2 regions of the Streptomyces sp. NPDC057877 genome follow, and region 1 is predicted to be linked to the other one. Evidence: riboswitches for the same ligand, from Rfam matches in the RefSeq annotation. Region 1 holds a riboswitch; the other holds the start of a gene.
The links. Region 1 has a riboswitch for thiamine pyrophosphate ahead of ACFVQG_RS31215 (thiamine ABC transporter substrate binding subunit). Riboswitches for the same ligand answer to the same signal wherever they lie in the genome.
Positions count from the first base shown of each region.

Region 2: linked by a shared signal. The riboswitch ahead of thiO (glycine oxidase ThiO) and the one ahead of ACFVQG_RS31215 (thiamine ABC transporter substrate binding subunit) in region 1 are both predicted to bind thiamine pyrophosphate.

Region 1 is NZ_JBHVMS010000011.1:201,119-208,099, reverse strand. Features, by position in the region: gene ACFVQG_RS31230 (LAETG motif-containing sortase-dependent surface protein) at 1-543, shown strand, start outside; gene ACFVQG_RS31225 (ABC transporter ATP-binding protein) at 615-1,637, opposite strand; gene ACFVQG_RS31220 (ABC transporter permease) at 1,637-3,322, opposite strand; gene ACFVQG_RS31215 (thiamine ABC transporter substrate binding subunit) at 3,298-4,380, opposite strand; TPP riboswitch at 4,460-4,566, opposite strand; gene rlmN (23S rRNA (adenine(2503)-C(2))-methyltransferase RlmN) at 4,593-5,699, opposite strand; gene ACFVQG_RS31205 (SRPBCC family protein) at 5,771-6,220, opposite strand; gene ACFVQG_RS31200 (phosphatidate cytidylyltransferase) at 6,334-6,981, opposite strand, start outside.
Region 2 is NZ_JBHVMS010000005.1:363,532-370,512, forward strand. Features, by position in the region: gene ACFVQG_RS16670 (hypothetical protein) at 1-20, opposite strand, end outside; gene metF (methylenetetrahydrofolate reductase [NAD(P)H]) at 77-1,000, opposite strand; gene thiE (thiamine phosphate synthase) at 1,112-1,762, opposite strand; gene ACFVQG_RS16685 (Rv2175c family DNA-binding protein) at 1,836-2,201, opposite strand; gene ACFVQG_RS16690 (NAD(P)/FAD-dependent oxidoreductase) at 2,705-3,934, opposite strand; gene ACFVQG_RS16695 (hypothetical protein) at 3,967-4,317, opposite strand; TPP riboswitch at 4,372-4,483, shown strand; gene thiO (glycine oxidase ThiO) at 4,481-5,644, shown strand; gene thiS (sulfur carrier protein ThiS) at 5,641-5,841, shown strand; gene ACFVQG_RS16710 (thiazole synthase) at 5,844-6,638, shown strand; gene pknB (Stk1 family PASTA domain-containing Ser/Thr kinase) at 6,840-6,981, shown strand, end outside.

The sequences.
Region 1 (6,981 bases):
ACGGTCACCGACAAGGACCCGACCGGCGTCCCGGCGACCGTCACCGTCTACCTGGAGAACAACGGCGCCGACGAGCGCATGGTGGGCAGCCAGGTGGTCAAGGGCTCCCGCGAAGGCGTCACCATCACCTTCGAGGAAGACTGGAAGCCCGGCGCCACCTACCGCGTCCACGTCAAGGCCGGTAACCAGGTCGACGAGGACATCAAGCCGCACCTCACCACCCCGGCCACGGGCTGCGCCGACGACGACACCCCGACGCCGACCCCCTCGGAGTCCTCCCCGGAGCCGTCCGGCACGCCTTCCGAGACCCCCTCGGAGAGCAGCCCGTCGACCCCGACCCCGTCGTCCCCGGCGGAGGAGACCACCACCGCCCCCGCGGACACGGCGAGCAACGCGCCCTCCCCCGCGGCCGGAAAGTCCAACCTCGCCGAGACCGGCGCCAACTCCAACACCGGCATGATCGCCGGGATCGCCGGTGCGCTGGTGCTCGCCGGTGGCGGAGCGGTGTTCTTCGGCATGCGCCGCCGCAACAGCAACCGCTGACCCGTACGACACGGTGCGCACGACGGCCGGGTGGCTCACGCCACCCGGCCGTTCCGTTCCCTTGCCGCCGCTCAGCCCAGCACCACGGTCTCCGCCGCGTCGAACCCCACCCCGACCACGTCCCCCACCCCGGGCGCGTCCCGCAGCGCGCAGGCCGCCTCAAGACGGGGCGCGTCGCCCTCCGGCTGCAGGTGTACGGCGACATGGGTGCCCTTGAAGGCGCGGGCGACGACCGTGCAGCGCAGGCCCGCGTCGGCGGACGCGAGGCGGACCCCGGCAGGCCGGACGAGCAGGGTGCGCACCCCTTGCGGGGCACCCTCGGGGACGGGCAGCTTGCCCCACGGCGTGTCCGCGGCCTGACCGGTGACCGTCACCCCGGCCACGTTGTCGAAGCCGAGGAAACGGGCCACGAACTCGTCGGCGGGCCGCTGCCAGACCTCAAGAGGCGTCCCCGACTGGGCGATCCGCCCGTCCCGCATCACCACGACCCGGTCGGCGAGCGCGAACGCCTCGCCCTGGTCATGGGTGACCGCGAGCACGGTCGTCCCCAACGCCCCGAACAGTTCCCGCAGTTCCACCACGAGCCGCTCCCGCAGCGAGCGGTCGAGCTGGCCGAGCGGCTCGTCCAGCATCAGCAGCCGGGGCCGGGGCGCGAGCGCCCGGGCGAGGGCCACGCGCTGCTGCTCACCGCCGGACAGCGCGGCCACGGCGCGCGGGGCGGCCCCCGGCAGTCCGACGAGGTCGAGCAACTCCCGTACGCGGTCCCGCTGTTCCGCACGCGAAGCCCCGTGCATCCGCAGCCCGAAGGCGACATTGCCGCCGACGTCGCGCTGCGGGAACAGCTGATGGTCCTGGAACATCAGCCCCACCCCGCGCCGGTGCGCGGGCAGCCCGCTCTGGTCGCGGCCGTCGAGCAGCACCCGCCCCGCGGCCAGCGGCTGGAGCCCGGCCACCGCCCGCAGCAGCGTCGACTTGCCGCTGCCGCTGGGCCCGAGCACACACACGATCTCGTGCTCGGCCACCGCCAGGTCGACGGCGTCGAGCACGGCCCGCCCGTCGAAACGGACGGTCGCGGACTGAAGGCTCAGCAGCATCAGAACTCCCCCGTCCGGTTCGGCACCCGCAGCCTCTCCAGTACCAGCAGGGCCACCGCACACACCACCATCAGGATCGTGGACAGGGCCATTGCCTGCCCGTAGTTGAGGTCACCGGGCCGCCCGAGCAGCCGGGCCACGGCCACCGGCAGCGTCGGGTTGTCGGGGCGGGCGATGAAGACCGTCGCCCCGAACTCCCCGAGCGACACCGCGAAGGCGAACCCGGCCGCGACCAGCAGCGCCCGCCGCACCATCGGCAGGTCCACCTCGCGCCAGGCCCGCCACGGCGACGCCCCGAGCACGGCCGCCGCCTCCCGCAGCCGCGCGTCCACCGCCCGCAGCACCGGCAGCATGGTCCGTACCACGAAGGGCACCCCCACCAGCGCCTGCGCCAGCGGCACCAGGATCCAGGTGGCCCGCAGATCGAGCGGCGGCTCGTCGAGCGCGATCAGGAACCCGAACCCGACCGTCACCGCCGACACCCCCAGCGGCAGCATCAGCAGCGCGTCGAACCCGCGCACGAACCGCCCCGCGTCCCGCCGGGTCAGCGCCACCGCCGCGAGCCCGCCGACCAGCACCGCGATGGCGGTGGCGGCGAGGGCGTACGTCAGTGAGTTGCCGACCGCCTCGATGGGCGGCACGAGGAAGATCCCGCCCTCCGCCTCCGTCAGCGCCCGGTAGTAGCCGAAGCCGGGCGCGTCCAGCGACCGCTGGACGAGCACCGCGGGCGGCAGCACCAGCAGCACGGCGACCGAGCACAGCACCCCGCCGAGCAGCGCCCACTGCCCGGCACCACGCGGGCGGCGCGCCGTGGTGGCGGCGTCCACCAGCCGCAGGGCGGTCTCCCGCCGCCGTACGGTCCAGGCGTGCACGGCGAGGACGCCGCCGACCGCCGCGAACTGGACGAGCGTCAGCACGGCGGCGGTGGACAGGTCGAAGATCTCGGAGGTCTGCCGGTAGATCTCGACCTCCAGCGTCGAGAACGTCGGCCCGCCGAGGATCTGCACCACACCGAAGGAGGTGAAGGTGAACAGGAACACCATCAGCGAGGCGGCGGCCACCGCGGGCGCCAGCGCGGGCAGCGTCACCTGCCGCCAGGCCCGCAGCGGGGACGCCCCGAGCATCCGCGCCGCCTCCTCCTGCCGGGGGTCCAACTGCGCCCACAGCCCGCCGACGGTCCGCACGACGACCGCGTAGTTGAAGAAGACGTGCGCCAGCAGGATCGCCCAGACGGTGGTGTCCAGGCGTACGCCCCACAGCTCGTCCAGCAGTCCGCCGCGCCCGACCAGCGCCAGGAACGCCGTACCGACGACGACGGTCGGCAGCACGAACGGCACCGTGACGACCGCCCGCAGCACCTGGCGGCCGGGGAAGTCCAGCCGGGCCAGGACATAGGCGCCGGGCAGCGCGATCAGCAGGGTCAGCGCGGTGGAGACCAGCGCCTGCCAGGTGGTGAACCACAGCACCTGCCGGATCCCGGAGTCCCCGAGGACCTCCCACAGCCGCCCGAACCGCCAGCCGTCGCCGACGCGCAGCCCGCGCGCGACGATCGCGGTGACGGGGTAGGCGAAGAAGACGCCGAAGAACGCGACGGGCAGGGCGAGCAGCCCCAGCCGCGCCGCGCCGCTCCGCACGCGGGAGGTCACCTGCGTCACCTGCGTCACTTCAGCACGAGCGAGTTCCACGACTTGACCCACTCGTCACGGTTCTCGGCGATCTTCGCCGGTGCCATGGTGTGGGGGTCGTCGGCCTGCGGACCGTACTGCGTGAACTCCTCGGGCACCTGGGCGCCCTCCCGCACCGGGTAGACGAACATGTTCAGCGGCATGTCCTCCTGGAACCGCTTGCCGACGAGGAAGTCGATGAGCGCCTTGCCGCCCTCGCTGTTGCGGGCGTTGCTCAGCAGGCCCGCGTACTCGACCTGCCGGAAACAGGTGCCCATCGCCACGCCGGTCGGGGCGGTCTCGGGGCGCGGGTCGGCGAAGACGACCTCGGCGGGCGGCGAGGAGGCGTACGACACGACCAGCGGCCGGTCGCCGCCCGCCTGCTTGCCGCCCGCGGACCCGGAGAACTCCTCGTTGTAGGCCTGCTCCCAGCCCTCGACGACCTTCACGCCGTTGCCCTTGAGCTTCTCCCAGTAGTCCTGCCAGCCGTCGTCCCCGTACTCCGCGGCCGTACCGAGCAGGAACCCGAGCCCCGGCGAGGAGGAGGCGGCGTTCTCGGTGACGAGGAGGTCCTTGTACTCGGGCTTGACGAGATCGTCGTACGACCGCGGCGGCTTCAGGTCGTGCTCCTCGAAGTACGCCTTGTCGTAGTTGACGCAGATGTCACCGGTGTCGACGGGCGTGACGCGCCCCTCACCCTCGTCGCCCCGGTACTCGGGCCGGATCTCGTCGGCACCCTTGGGCTCGTACGACTGGAACAGCTCGTTGTCGAGAGCACGCGACAGCAGGGTGTTGTCGACGCCGAAGAGGACGTCGCCCTGCGGGTTGTCCTTGGTCAGGATCGCCTTGTTGACGGCCTGCCCGGCGTCGCCGTCGGTGAGGACCTTCACCTGGTAGCCGGACTCCTCCTCGAAGGCCGCGAGGACGTCCTCGGAGACGGCCCACGAGTTGTGGCTGACGAGCGTGACGGTCTTGCTGTCGGCCGCGGAGTCGCCGCCGGACGACGACCCCCCGCACCCGGACAGCGCGACGACCCCGAGCCCGGCGGCCACGGCGGCGGCGTACCTGTTGATGTGCACTGGATTCCTCCTGGGATGGACCAGGAGAAGACGCGGCCCCGCCCGGGACCTTCCGCGGTTCCCGGGCAGGGCGCAACAGCTCGAGTGATGACCGATCTCCCTACCCAGAATGACCTGGGCCAGGTTCGGAGGGTCTGCGGCCGGTTGCCGCACTCTCAGCGCTGTGGCGCTCCCCTGTCGGAATATGAAGATGTGTTCCTACGGCGCTCAGACTACCGTTCGGTGGCCGCGAGCTGTCCACACGCCCCGTCGATCTCCTGGCCCCGGGTGTCCCTGATCGTCACCGGCACACCGTGCGCGGCGATCGCCTCGACGAAGGCCTTCTCGTCCTCGGGCCGCGACGCGGTCCACTTCGACCCCGGCGTCGGGTTCAGCGGGATGAGATTCACGTGCACGGGCCTGCCCCGCAGCAGCCGCCCGAGCCGGTCCCCACGCCAGGCCTGGTCGTTGATGTCCCGGATCAGCGCGTACTCGATGGACAGCCGCCGCCCGGACTTCTCGGCGTACTCCCACCCGGCGTCCAGCACCTCCCGCACCTTCCACCGCGTGTTCACGGGTACGAGGGTGTCCCGCAACTCGTCATCCGGCGCGTGCAGCGAAATGGCCAGCCGACACTTGAACCCCTCGTCGGCGAACCGGTGGATGGCGGGCACCAGCCCCACCGTCGACACGGTGATCCCCCGCTGCGAGAGACCGAGCCCGTCCGGCTCGGGATCGGTGAGCGCGCGGATGGCACCGACGACCCGCTTGTAGTTGGCGAGCGGCTCCCCCATCCCCATGAACACGATGTTCGACAGCCGCGCCGGACCCCCGGGAATCTCCCCGTCCCGCAGCGCCCGCATCCCGTCCACGATCTGGTGCACGATCTCCGCGGTCGACAGGTTCCGGTCGAGCCCCGCCTGCCCGGTCGCGCAGAACGGGCAGTTCATCCCGCACCCCGCCTGCGAGCTGATGCACATGGTCACCCGGTCCGGGTACCGCATCAGCACCGACTCCACCAGCGTCCCGTCGAACAGCCGCCACAGCGTCTTACGGGTGGTGTCCGCGTCCGTCGACAGATGCCGTACGACGGTCATCAGCTCCGGCAGCAGCGCGTCCCTCAGCTTCTCGCGCGACGCGGCGGGAATGTCGGTCCACTCCTGCGGCGCGTGCGCGTACCGCGCGAAGTAGTGCTGCGAGAGCTGCTTGGCACGAAACGGCTTCTCCCCGACCGCAACCACCGCCTCCTTGCGCTCGGCGGGCGAGAGATCGGCGAGATGCCGCGGCGGCTTCTTGGCTCCGCGGGGGGCTACGAAAGTGAGTTCTCCGGGCTTGGGCATGGTTCAACCAGTGTCGCAGATCCACTGGTGTGACCCGGCCCGCCCGGTTGACCGGCTCTCCGGCCGTCCCGCTAGACGGCCATGCCCTCCAGCCGCTCCTTGAGGCGCTGCTCGTTGCGGGGCAGTTCCCTGCGGACCTGGGGGCGGACGACGAAGGGGACCAGGGCCCTGCCGATGCCGTGGCCCACGAAGTCCAGTTCCAGGGTGACGCGGGAGCGCCGGCCGCCCTCGAGGGGCTCGATCTCCCCGTGGAAGAAGGCGCGGACGGGGCCGTCGATGCCCTGCACCCGCCAGCTGTACGGGGGCTCGTGCTCGGTCAGCTCCATGGTCATCGGCACCTCGCGGCTGCCGACCCGGCGGGTGACGCGGACGCGGGAGCCGGTGTGCAGTGGGCCCTCGTCGAGCCGCTCGGCCGCCAGGGCGCTCAGCTGCCAGTCGGGCAGGTGGTCGGGGTCGACGGCGTAGGCGTAGACGTCCTCGGGGCTGCGGTCGACGTCGATCTGTTCGCGGATGGTGTGCATGGTGGCCCCCTCTTCCGGCCGTACACCGAAATCGTCTCACCGGCGTGCCGGGGCCGCCATCGACGACGAAGCCCCCGTCCCGGGGTGGGACGGGGGCCGCGCGCGTGGGCGGGTCAGGTGGAGCCGACGAAGATCACCATCAGGAGCCAGGCGACCGGCGCCGTCGGCAGCAGGGAGTCAAGACGGTCCATGATGCCGCCGTGGCCCGGCAGCAGCGTGCCCATGTCCTTGATGCCGAGGTCGCGCTTGATCATGGACTCGCCGAGGTCGCCGAGCGTGGCGCTGGCCGCGACCGCGAGGCCGAGCAGCAGCCCCTGCCACCAGACGCCGTCGTCGACCAGGAACTGCATGCACAGCGCGCCCGCCACCATGGCGAAGCTCACCGCGCCGAGCAGGCCCTCGCGGGTCTTGCCGGGGCTGATCCGCGGCGCCAGCTTGTGCTTGCCGAACCGCCACCCGACGGCGTACGCCCCGGTGTCGCTGACGACCGTCAGCAGCAGGAACGTCAGCACCCGGTACGGCCCGTCGTCCGCGGTCAGCATCATCGCCACGAACGTCGCCAGGAACGGCACGTAGAACGCGGCGAAGACGCCCGCCGTGACGTCCTTGAGGTAGCCCTCGGGCGGTTCCGTCATCCGCCAGACCAGCACCGCGAGCGCGGTGAGCGCCATCGCGACCCAGGCGCCCTCGGCGCCCCGGACGTACCCGGCCACGACCATCGCGGCGCCGCCGAGCGCCAACGGCACCAGCGGTGCCCGGAT
Region 2 (6,981 bases), on a different contig from region 1:
TAGAGGACCGTCAAGCCCATGTACGCCCCTCTCCCAGTGGCCGCTACGCAGTGTGTCGTACGCCGGTGCGACCGGTCTAGGCCCGCGATGGGCGGTGCAGGCCCAGGTTTTCGTAGATTTCCAGTGTCGCCGTGGAGTTGTTGAGCGTGATGAAGTGCAGACCCGGCACTCCCTCGGCCAGCAGCCGTGCGCAGAACTCCGTAGCGAAGTCGATTGCAATGGAGCGTACAGCGGCCGGATTGTCTTTGGCTGTGAGGATCCGCTCTTTCAGCTCGGGCGGGAAGGCGGCGTTGGTGAGATAGGGCACTCGCTCCAGTGTCTTCACACTGGCGATCGGCATGATCTCGGGGATGATCGGCGTCTCGCAGCCGGTCGCCGCGACGCGGTCGCGCAGCCGCAGATAGTCCTCCGGGTGGAAGAACATCTGCGTGATCGCGTAGTCCGCGCCCGCGCGGCACTTGTCGACGAAGTGGCTGACGTCGGTGTCCCAGTCCGCGGAGCGTGGGTGCATCGCGGGGAACGCGGCGACGCCCACGCAGAAGTCACCGGAGTTCTTGATCAGTTCGACGAGTTCGGCGGCGTAGGTGAGGCCCTGGGGGTGCGGCACCCAGTCGCCCATCGGGTCGCCGGGCGGGTCGCCACGCAGCGCGAGCATGTTGCGGATCCCGGCGTCGGCGTACTGGCCGATGATGTTGCGCAGGTCGGCCACCGAGTGGTCGACGGCGGTGAGGTGGGCGATCGGGGTGAGGGTGGTGTCCGAGGCGATGCGCTCGGTCTGCTTGACGGTGCCCGCGCGGGTGGAGCCGCCAGCGCCGTAGGTCACGGAGACGAAGTCGGGTGCGACCGCCTCGACCCGGCGGAGCGCGTTCCACAGGTTTCGCTCGCCCTTCGCGGTCTTGGGGGCGTAGAACTCGAACGAATAGGTCGTCCTGCCGGTCGCGAGCATGTCGCGTACGGTCCGGGCGTGGTCCGGTCTGGTGGATGCGGTACCGAGGGCCATACGGGCAGGTTAGCCAGGGGGCGGGGCTCACCCAACCGGAGTCTGAAAATATGCCCGATTTGTCGCGATGTTGTCCGCCCCTTGGACAGGCCGGGGGATCGAACAGCGGATCTACGCCGCGCGCAGCCGCTTCGCGAACTCCGCCGCCGCGGCACCCGGGTCGTCGGCCTCGGTGATGGCCCGTACGACGACGACGCGGCGGGCGCCCGCCGTGAGCACCTCGTCGAGATTGCCGAGGTCGATGCCGCCGATGGCGAACCAGGGGCGGTCGGTGCCGAGCGCGGCCGTGTGCCGGACCAGGTCGAGGCCGGGGGCGTGGCGGCCGGGCTTGGTGGGGGTGGGCCAGCAGGGGCCGGTGCAGAAGTAGTCCACGCCGTCCTGGACGGCCGCGGCGGAGGCCTCGGACTCGGCGTGGGTGGAGCGGCCGATCAGCACCTCGTCGCCGAGGAGGGCGCGGGCCGCCGGGACCGGGAGGTCGCCCTGGCCGAGGTGGAGCACGTCGGCCGTGGCGGCGTGGGCGACGTCCGCGCGGTCGTTGACCGCGAGGAGTCTGCCGTGCCGGGCGCAGGCCTCGGCGAAGACCGCCAGGTGCTCCAGCTCCTCGGCGGCCTCCATGCCCTTGTCGCGCAGTTGCACGATGTCGACGCCGCCCGCCAGGACCGCGTCCAGGAACTCGGGCAGGTCGCCCTGGCGCTTGCGGGCGTCCGTGCACAGGTAGAGCCGGGCGTCGGCGAGCTGTTCGCGGGCGGTGGCGGCGGGCATACGTGTTCCCCCGTGGTCGGTGGTGTACGGGCCGCGGGGCTGCCGTGGCCCGTACACCGGGCTGCTGGTCGGATCAGACGGCGAGCGCCTGGGCGCGGCGCTTCACCTCCGTTCCGCGATTCTCGCTCAGGGCCTGCGCGGGGGTGCCGGGCAGGCTCTCGTCGGGGGTGAACAGCCACTCGAGCATCTCTTCGTCGGTGAAGCCGTCGTCCCGCAGGAGCGTCAGGGTTCCGGACAGGCCCTTGACGACCCGGTCCCCGTCGATGAAGGCGGCGGGGACGTGCAGCGCACGGTTCTCGCCACGCCGTACGGCGATGAGCTGGCCTTCCTTCACCAGCTGCCGCACGCGCGTCACCTCGACATCGAGCATCTCCGCGATGTCGGGCAGCGTGAGCCAGGCGGGGACGAGAGCATCGATCTTTGCGTCAATCTCGGTCACGCGAACAAGCCTGCCATCCCCCACTGACAGTCGGAAGTCAGCCCCGCCCACCTGGGGGGACGCGGGGGCGCACGGGGCCGCTCGCGCGGGCGGGCGGGGCGTGGGGGCGCCCACGTGGCCGGAAGCGGGCGTGGGGGCGCCCACGTGGCCGCAAGCGGAGGTGGGGGCGCCACGTGGCCGGAAGAAGCGGAGGTGGGGGTGGGCGCGGCAGGTCGGGGACGGCCACCAGGACGGGCGGCGCCCGGCGGGGAAGCACGACCCGGGGCGCACCTCGGCCGGTAGGTACCGGTGTGGTCGCCCCGCGCGCCCCGCGCGCACGAGGCACAACGCACGGGGCGGGAGCACAGCGCAGGGCGCGGGAGCACAGGACACGGCGCGGGAGCACAGGACACGAGCGCGAGCGCGCACGGGCCGGGGCCGGGCAGCCCCGGGGCCGGGCAGCCGGGGCCGGGCAGCCGGGGCCGGGCAGCCGGGGCCGGGCAGCCGGGCCCGCGGGCCGGTGGCTACGCGGTCGCCGACTTCAGTGGGCGGGCCGGGTCCGTGAGGAGCGTGGGGTTCATTCGGGCGCCCGACTCGATCAGGCGTCTGCCCTGGGCCAGGTCCCTGGGACGGCCCACGGCCAGGAGGGCGGTCAGGCGGTCGCCGCGGAGCCAGCAGACCGTCCAGGCGGGGCCGGAGGGGTCGCCGCGCCAGACGGTGGTGTCGGCGGCGGGGTGGTGCCCCGCGTACTGGACGAAGCGGCCGAACTGCTCGGACCAGAAGTACGGCACCGGGTCGTAGTCGGCGGGGGCCTCGCCGAGGATGTCCGCGGCGACGGTGCGGGGGCCCTGGAGGGCGTTGTCCCAGTGGTGGACGAGGAGACGCTCGCCGTACCGTCCCGAGGGGAAGGACGCGCAGTCGCCGACCGCGTACACGTCCGGGGCCGAGGTGCGCAGCCCGGCGTCGGCCACCACCTCGCCCCACGTGCCCAGCTCGATGCCGGACCCGGCGAGCCAGGCGGTGGCGGGGCGGGCGCCGATGCCGACGACCACGGCGTCCGCGGGCAGCCGGGTGCCGTCGTCGAGGACCACGACGCCGGGTTCGATGTGCGCCACGCGCGCGTGGGTGCGCAGGACGGCCCCGCTGTCGGCGTACCAGGCCGCCATGGGCACGGCCACCTCGGCGGGCAGCGAGCCCGCGAGCGGGCGGTCCGCGGCCTCCACGACCGTCACGGCGCAGCCCGCCTCGCGCGCCGCGGTGGCGAACTCGGCGCCGATCCAGCCCGCGCCGACGATCACGATGTCACGCTGCCGGGCGAGCACCGGCCGCAGCCGCTCGGCGTCGTCCAGGGTGCGCAGCAGATGCACCCCGGGCACGCCCTCCGTGCCCGGCAGCCGGACCGGTTCCGCGCCGGTGGCGACGACCAGGACGTCGTAGGGGACCGGCCCGGCCCCGGTGTCCAGCTCGTGGTCGGCGGGGCGCACGCCCGCCACCTCGCGGCCCAGCCGCAGCTCGATGCCGAGCGCCTCGAAGTCGACGTCGAAGGCGGAGCCCTCGGCCGTGCCGAGCAGCACGGCCTTGGACAGCGGCGGCCGGTCGTAGGGCTGGTGCGGCTCCGCGCCGATCAGCGTCACGGTGCCGGTGAAGCCCTGTTCGCGCAGGGCGACCGCGGTCTGCACCCCGGCCATGCCCGCGCCCACGACGACCACGCGCCGTGGCGTGGACCCTCCCCGTGCCTGCGTCTGCTCGCTCACCTGATCACCATAGACAACTGACGAAAAGTCAGTCATGGGGCGGGCTCGGTGACCTGCTCCACCACACTGGTGCCGCTGCCCTCCTGCGACTCCCACTCCCAGGCCTCCTCCAACCGCACCCGCCCGTCGGGCAGTTCCACGACCGTCGACACACAGTGCCCCGACGACGTGGTGCCGTCCTGCTTGAGCTGCACGTACCGGAAGTCCAGCCGGTCACCTGCCCGGGTCCCCACCAGATGGCCGCGTACGACGTCGCCGCCCGCGTACTCCGCCCAGATCTCGCCCTCCTTCTCGTGGTACGTGAACCGGGTCCGGGTGCCGACCTGACCTGGGGCCTGGTCGGCGACCGGGGCGAGGACGAGGCCGTCGAGCGAGCGCGGCATGGCGGAGGCTCCCTTACAGAGACGTCGCGGCAACAGCTAGGGTGGTGGCCAACGTAAAGCACTCGCGGGAGCCCGGACGCACCGGGCTGAGAGGGAGGCTGGCGGCCTCCGACCGTACGAACCTGATCCGGGTCATGCCGGCGAAGGGAGGGGCTGGACGCCCATGTCGCGTACGTCAGACGTCCTTGTCATCGGGGGCGGAGTCATCGGCCTCGTCACCGCGTGGCGAGCCGCACAGCGCGGGCTCACCACCGCGGTGGTGGATCCGGAACCGGGCGGCGGAGCCGCACAGGTGGCGGCCGGAATGCTGGCCGCCGTCACGGAACTGCACTACGGCGAGCAGACCCTGCTCGGGCTCAATCTCGCCTCCGCCCGCCGCTATCCCGACTTCGCGGCCGAACTCACCGAACTCACCGGCCACGACGTCGGCTACCGCCGCAGCGGCACCCTCGCCGTCGCGCTGGACACCGACGACCGGGCCCACCTGCGCGAACTGCACGCCCTGCAACGCCAGTCGGGGCTGGAGTCCGAGTGGCTGTCCGGGCGGGACTGCCGCCGTCTGGAGCCGATGCTCGCGCCGGGCGTGCGCGGCGGGCTGCGGGTGGACGGTGACCACCAGATCGACCCCCGGCTCCTCTCGACGGCTCTCGTGGCCGCCTGCGAGCGGGCGGGCGTGGTCTTCCGCCGGGCCTGGGCCGAACGGCTCACCGTCGTACGGGAGCGGGCCACCGGTGTGCTCACGCGGGACGGCGATCAGCTCACCGCCGAGCAGGTCGTGCTGGCCGCGGGGAGCCTCAGCGGACGCCTCGCGGGCGTTCCCGACGCCGTACTGCCGCCCGTGCGGCCCGTGAAGGGGCAGGTGCTGCGGCTGGCCGTGCCGGAGCGGTACGCGCCGTTCCTCAGCCGCACCGTCCGCGCGATGGTCCGCGGCAGCCATGTCTACCTGGTGCCGCGCGAGAACGGCGAACTGGTCGTCGGCGCCACCAGCGAGGAACTCGGCTGGGACACCTCGGTCACCGCGGGCGGCGTGTACGAGCTGCTGCGCGACGCGCACGAGCTGCTGCCCGGGATCACCGAGCTGCCCCTGACGGAGACCCGCGCGGGACTGCGCCCCGGCTCCCCGGACAACGCGCCGCTGCTCGGCCCGACCGCGCTCGACGGGCTGCTGCTGGCCACCGGGCACTTCCGCAACGGCGTGCTCCTCACCCCGGTCACCGGCGACGCCATGGCGCACGTCCTGGCCACCGGCGAGCTGCCCGAGGTGGCCCGGCCCTTCACCCCCCAGCGCTTCACCGGAACCCCGGCCCTCATGGAGCAGCCCGCATGAACATCTCCGTCAACGGAGAGCCCCGGCACATCGCGCCCGGCACGGCTCTCGACGCCCTCGTCAGCACGCTCACCGCGGCGCCCTCCGGAGTGGCCGCCGCCCTCAACGAAACCGTCGTCCCGCGCGCGCAGTGGTCCACCACGCCGCTGGCCGAGGGCGACCGCGTCGAAGTCCTCACCGCCGTCCAAGGAGGCTGACCATGGCCGACGATCCCTTCGTCCTCGGCGGTACGTCCTTCACGTCCCGCCTGATCATGGGCACCGGCGGGGCGCCCAGCCTGGAGGTGCTGGAGCGCGCGCTGGTCGCCTCCGGCACGGAGCTGACGACGGTCGCGATGCGGCGCGTGGACCCCTCGGTGCACGGTTCCGTGCTGTCCGTCCTGGACCGGCTCGGGATCCGGGTGCTGCCCAACACCGCCGGGTGCTACACCGCCGGTGAGGCCGTGCTGACGGCCCGCCTCGCGCGCGAGGCGCTCGGTACGGATCTGGTGAAGCTGGAGGTGATCGCCGACGAGCGGACGCTGCTGCCGGACCCGATCGAGCTGCTCGACGCGGCGGAGACGCTGGTCGACGACGGGTTCACGGTGCTGCCGTACACCAATGACGACCCCGTGCTGGCGCGGAAGCTGGAGGACGCCGGATGTGCGGCGATCATGCCGCTGGGGTCGCCGATCGGGTCGGGGATGGGGATTCGCAACCCGCACAACTTCGAGCTGATCGTGGAGCGGGCGGGGGTGCCGGTGATCCTGGACGCGGGGGCGGGTACGGCGTCGGACGCGGCGTTGGCGATGGAGCTGGGGTGTGCGGGGGTGATGCTGGCCTCCGCGGTGACCCGGGCTCAGGAGCCGGTGCTGATGGCTGACGCGATGCGGCATGCGGTGGAGGCGGGGCGGTTGGCCCGGCGGGCCGGGCGGATTCCCGTGCGGCGGTTCGCGGAGGCGTCGTCTCCTGCGGAGGGCCTGGCGGTGCTGGATCCTGAGCGGCCTGCCTTCTGAACCGGCGTGGGTGCTGGCCGTTTCCCTCCGACCCGCGCACCACCCGTTTCCGGGCGGCTGGCAGGTTCACGTTTGCCGTGGGTGGCTCGGCGCCGTCGGCGGCTTCTCCTTCGTGCGTTGCGTCACAGGTACGAATCAGTCCTGGTGCGATCTCGAAGCAAGCGGCCAGGTCTGTCAGTCGCTCCTCGTACACTCACCTGCGTGGACACGACCCTTCAGGACCCTCTCGTCGGGCAGGTGCTCGACGGTCGTTATCGCATCGACGCGCGGATCGCCGTCGGTGGGATGGCGACCGTCTACCGGGCCGTGGACACCCGGCTGGACCGCGTTCTCGCCGTCAAGG